2 regions of the Phyllobacterium sp. T2-21 genome follow, and region 1 is predicted to be linked to the other one. Evidence: riboswitches for the same ligand, from Rfam matches in the RefSeq annotation. Region 1 holds a riboswitch; the other holds the start of a gene.
What was found. A riboswitch is a leader RNA that binds a small molecule or an ion and turns the genes downstream of it on or off. The one in region 1 is predicted to bind S-adenosylmethionine.

Region 1 (2,384 bases):
GCGCAATGAACGTCAGAATGGCGAGCACGACAGCTGCTGCACGCCGTTTCGAGCCGGTTTTCCGAGGCATCGCAAACCTCCAATCCTGCATGACAAATCCCAGGAATACATCCAGGCCGTCAAATCGGCGTCTTGTCAATCAACCGCGGTTCACGACCGGAAATGTTTGGAGAGTTTCAGGCCCTGCGCCTGATAATTCGAGCCGAGGTCGGTGCCATAAAGGGCCTTGGGCCGCTCCAGCATATGTTCATAGATCAGGCGGCCGACGATCTGGCCATGTTCGAGAATGAATGGCACCTCGTGGCTGCGCACTTCAAGCACCGCGCGGCTGCCGGTTCCGCCTGCGGCGGTGTGCCCGAAACCCGGATCGAAGAACCCGGCATAGTGCACGCGGAATTCGCCGACCAGCGGATCGAACGGCGTCATCTCCGCCGCATAAAGCGGAGGAACATGCACGGCTTCACGCGACACGAGAATGTAGAATTCATCGGGATCAAGCACGAGTTCGCGCGCGCCACGATCATGGATCGGCTCCCAGAAATCGAAGAGGTCATGCGCCCCGCGCTTGTCGACATCCACCACGCCCGTGTGGTGCTTGCCGCGATAACCGACGAGGCCGTTCTTGTCGCCCGTGAGATCGATGGACAGGGCAATGCCGCCGCCCGATATGTTCGGCGTGTCCGATGCCACGAGCGTCTCGCTTGCATGCAGTGCGGTCAGTTCCGTCTCGTCGAGCTGCGCCCGTCCGGTGCGGAAGCGTATCTGCGAGAGACGCGATCCTGCACGCGCGACAATCGGGAAGGTGCGCGGGCTGACTTCGAGATAGATGGGGCCATTATATCCCGCCGGCACCTTGTCGAATTCCTGTGCCCCGTCAACGATGACGCGGGTGAAAATATCAAGACGCCCGGTCGAACTCTTGGGATTGGCCGATGCGGAAACCCCGGCAGGCAGCGCCAGGCTTTCCAGCAGCGGGACGATATAGACACAGCCGGTCTCAAGCACGGCACCGTGACTGAGGTCGATCTCGTGCAGCTTGAGTTTCTCCAGCTTGTTGATGACGGGGGTTCCGGGCCCCGGCATGAAACTGGCCCGCACGCGATAGGCCTTCGTGCCCAGGCGCAGGTCCAGGCTGGCCGGCTGGATCTGATCAGCGTCGAAATCACGCTCGGTTTTCAGTGCACCGGCCTGATGCAATGCCCTGATGCCGCTATCCGCCAGAATGCCCGCTTCACGTATACTCATATCGACCGCCGAAACCTCATATAATTTCCCAAAAGCTTTAGCGTCTCACCCGATTGACGCAAGCCGCCAAGAGGATTAAAGCAATTTTATCCCGTGGTGATTTGGCCGGCCGGCTTGCAGCCACGTTAAACAATTTGCTAAAAGAGGCCCGGTCTCGTCCGGCCTTTTTGCGATTCCCGCAAGGCCGGTTTTTTATTGGCCAGATTCTGGCAGATTGAGAAGACGATGACCACAACCCGTAAGCTGCGCCCCGCGACACAACTCGTTCATGCCGGAACCTTGCGCTCCGGTTTCGGTGAAACATCGGAAGCCCTCTTCCTTACCCAGGGCTTTGTCTATGACACGGCGGAAGCTGCCGAAGCCCGTTTCAAAGGCGAAGAACCTGGCTTCATCTATTCACGCTACGCCAATCCGACAACCGATATGTTCGAAAAGCGCATGTGCGCGCTCGAGGGCGCGGAAGATGCGCGCGCAACGGCTTCTGGAATGGCTGCGGTTGCGGCAGCAATCCTGTGTCAGGTCAAGGCCGGTGACCATGTTCTTGCAGCGCGCGCCCTGTTCGGCTCGTGCCGCTACATCATCGAGACGCTCCTGCCAAAATATGGCGTGGACTTCACCCTGATCGATGGCTCCAAGGCCGAGAACTGGGAAAAGGCCATCCGCCCGAACACCAAGGCGCTGTTCCTGGAAAGCCCGACCAATCCGACCCTCGAGATCGTCGATATTGCCGCCGTGGCCAAGGTCGCCAATTCCGTCGGCGCCAAACTGATCGTCGACAATGTGTTTGCGACCCCGCTGTTCCAGAAACCGCTGGAACTTGGCGCCCACATCGTCGTCTATTCGGCCACCAAGCACATCGAAGGCCAGGGACGCTGTCTTGGCGGCGTCATCCTTTCCGACAAGAAGTGGATTGACGAAAACCTCCACGAATATTTCCGCCACACCGGTCCGGGCCTCAGCCCTTTCAATTCCTGGATCATGTTGAAGGGGCTTGAAACCTTGCCCGTCCGCGTCCGCCAGCAAACCGAAAGTGCGGCGAAAATTGCAGACTTCCTCGCGGACCATCCGGCAGTTTCCAGGGTTATTTACCCCGGCCGTGCGGATCACCCGCAGGCGGACATCATCGCCAAACAGATGAC
Region 2 (2,384 bases), 460 kb from region 1:
GGCTCGGTGACATGTTCGATCCGCACCTTGCCGGCTACTGGGGCTCCCATGCCTTTGACGACGCATTGGAAACCGTGCTTGCCATCATCAACGACAACAGGGACAAGGTCGAAGGCATCAAGATTTCGCTGCTCGACAACACCAGGGAAATTGCCCTGCGCAACCGGCTGCCCGAGGGGGTCCTGTGCTTTACCGGCGATGATTTCAACTATGCCGAACTGATCGAAGGCGACGGTGCACGGTACAGCCATGCCCTGCTCGGCATTTTCGATGCGGTCGCGCCGCAGGCCTCGAAGGCACTGGCGCTGCTGGCAAAGGGCGAGACGACGGCCTTCCGCGCCGTGATCGAACCTACCGTGCCGTTGTCCCGCAAAATCTTCGAAGCCCCGACGCAGTATTACAAGGCGGGGGTGGTTTTCCTGGCCTGGCTCAATGGTCACCAGAGCCATTTCACCATGCCCGCCGGCATGCAGTCGGCACGCGGTATCGTTCATTATGCCGATATTTTCCGGCTGGCCGATCAGGCCAATGTTCTCGACAGGCCGGAACTTGCCACAAGCCGCATGAAGAGCCTGCTTCAGCTATACGGTCTCTGATATCCGGCATCTGCTGGAGCCCTCTTGATCCCGCGGGCTTGCCGGGCGATTGTCCGTGCCGACTCGCTCCATCATCCGGGATTCCCATGAAGCTGCTTTACCAGACACACTCGCCCTACGCCCGCAAGATACTGGTCGCCATTCACGAAATCGGTCTGGCGGACAGGGTCGAGGTCATCCACCACGAAACCAGTCCGACCCGGCGCAATGAGGCGGTCTATGCGCTCAACCCGCTGGGAAAGGTTCCGGTGCTGATCGGCGAGGACGGCTTTGCGCTGTTCGATTCGGTTGCCATAGCGGACTATCTCAGTACCCTCCCCGGTGGCTCCGCCCTCATCCCGCCAAGCGGGAATGCACGCTGGGAAACACTGCGTCTGCAGGCGGCGGCGCAGGGCATCGCCGATTCCGGCATCGTGGTGCGCTGGGAAACCGAGCGGCGGCCGGAGCCTCTGCGCTAGCCGACCATGCGCGATGCCCAGTTGCAGAAAATCATCGCGGCCTGCGATTTCGCCGAGAACGAAGCATCCCTCGAGGGCCTGCCGCGCATCGGCGAGATCGCCCTGGCGACAACGCTCGACTGGATCGCGTTTCGCAACGTCTATCCGTTTGCTGAAGGACGCCCGCGCCTTGCCGCGTGGTATGCCGGCTATTGCCGGCGGCCATCGATGCAGGCGACCGCTTTTTCCGGTGAAACGCACGATTGAGACGGCAGTGAAACACTGTCTCGTCTGGCCCATGCGGCGAGCGACAGCCCGCCGCATTTGAATCCGATAGCTATTTGCACAAGCATCCAGTATTGAAGAACCCGTGGTGATTTGGCCGGCCGGCTTGCAGCCACGTTAAAAAACTCGCTAAAGGGCCGCGTGCGGACCGGAAGCGATCTATCGGCTTTTTTTGGTGACCGTGATGCCTATCAAGATTCCTGACAAACTGCCCGCCTTCGATACTTTGGTAAGCGAGGGCGTACGCGTGATGACGGAAGCCGTGGCTATCCGTCAGGATATCCGCCCGCTCCAGATCGGGCTGCTGAACCTGATGCCCAACAAGATCAAGACAGAATTGCAGATCGCGCGCCTGCTTGGCGCTTCGCCGCTGCAGATCGAACTTTCGCTGGTGACCGTCGGCAGCTACAAGCCGAAGAATACGCCAGAAGACCATCTCAGCGCCTTTTATGAGACATGGGAAAAGGCGCAGCACCGCACGTTCGACGGTTTCATCATTACCGGAACCCCTGTCGAGACTATCCCGTTCGAGGATGTCAGCTACTGGCCGGAAATGCGCGATATCCTGGAGTGGACGCAAACCAACGTCCATTCGACGATGAATGTCTGCTGGGGGGCGATGGCGGCACTTCATCATTTCCACGGCGTGCCGAAGCATGCGCTTGGCGAAAAAGCATTCGGTGTCTACAGCCAGAGAATCCTGAAGACAGCGTCGCCCTATCTCAACGGCTTTTCCGACGATTTCGCCATTCCGATATCACGCTGGGCCGAAGTGCGGCCGGCGGACATTCTTGCGCGGCCGGAACTGACGCTGCTGGCACATTCGGAGGAGAAGGGAGCCTGCATTGTCGAAGATCCGCAGTATCGCCGCCTTTATGTGCTCGACCATCTCGAATATGATTCCAGTTCGCTGGCCGATGAGTATTTCCGCGATATTCAGGCCGGGGTACCGATCAACCTGCCGTTCAACTATTTCCCCGATGACGACACATCAAGGCCGCCGCCCAATCGCTGGCGCTCGCATGCGCATTTGCTCCTGTCCAACTGGATAAACGAGATTTATCAA

Region 2: it holds a riboswitch for S-adenosylmethionine, as region 1 does, so the genes downstream of both, ACZ5FP_RS03555 (homoserine O-succinyltransferase) here and ACZ5FP_RS05825 (O-succinylhomoserine sulfhydrylase) in region 1, are expected to answer to the same signal.

The regions. Positions count from the first base shown of each region.
Region 1 is NZ_AP027912.1:1,173,779-1,176,162, reverse strand. Features, by position in the region: gene ACZ5FP_RS05835 (hypothetical protein) at 1-70, opposite strand, end outside; gene ACZ5FP_RS05830 (2'-deoxycytidine 5'-triphosphate deaminase) at 151-1,245, opposite strand; SAM riboswitch at 1,329-1,408, shown strand; gene ACZ5FP_RS05825 (O-succinylhomoserine sulfhydrylase) at 1,471-2,384, shown strand, end outside.
Region 2 is NZ_AP027912.1:713,491-715,874, reverse strand. Features, by position in the region: gene ACZ5FP_RS03570 (dihydrodipicolinate synthase family protein) at 1-596, shown strand, start outside; gene ACZ5FP_RS03565 (glutathione S-transferase N-terminal domain-containing protein) at 683-1,054, shown strand; gene ACZ5FP_RS03560 (glutathione S-transferase C-terminal domain-containing protein) at 1,061-1,300, shown strand; SAM riboswitch at 1,394-1,471, shown strand; gene ACZ5FP_RS03555 (homoserine O-succinyltransferase) at 1,503-2,384, shown strand, end outside.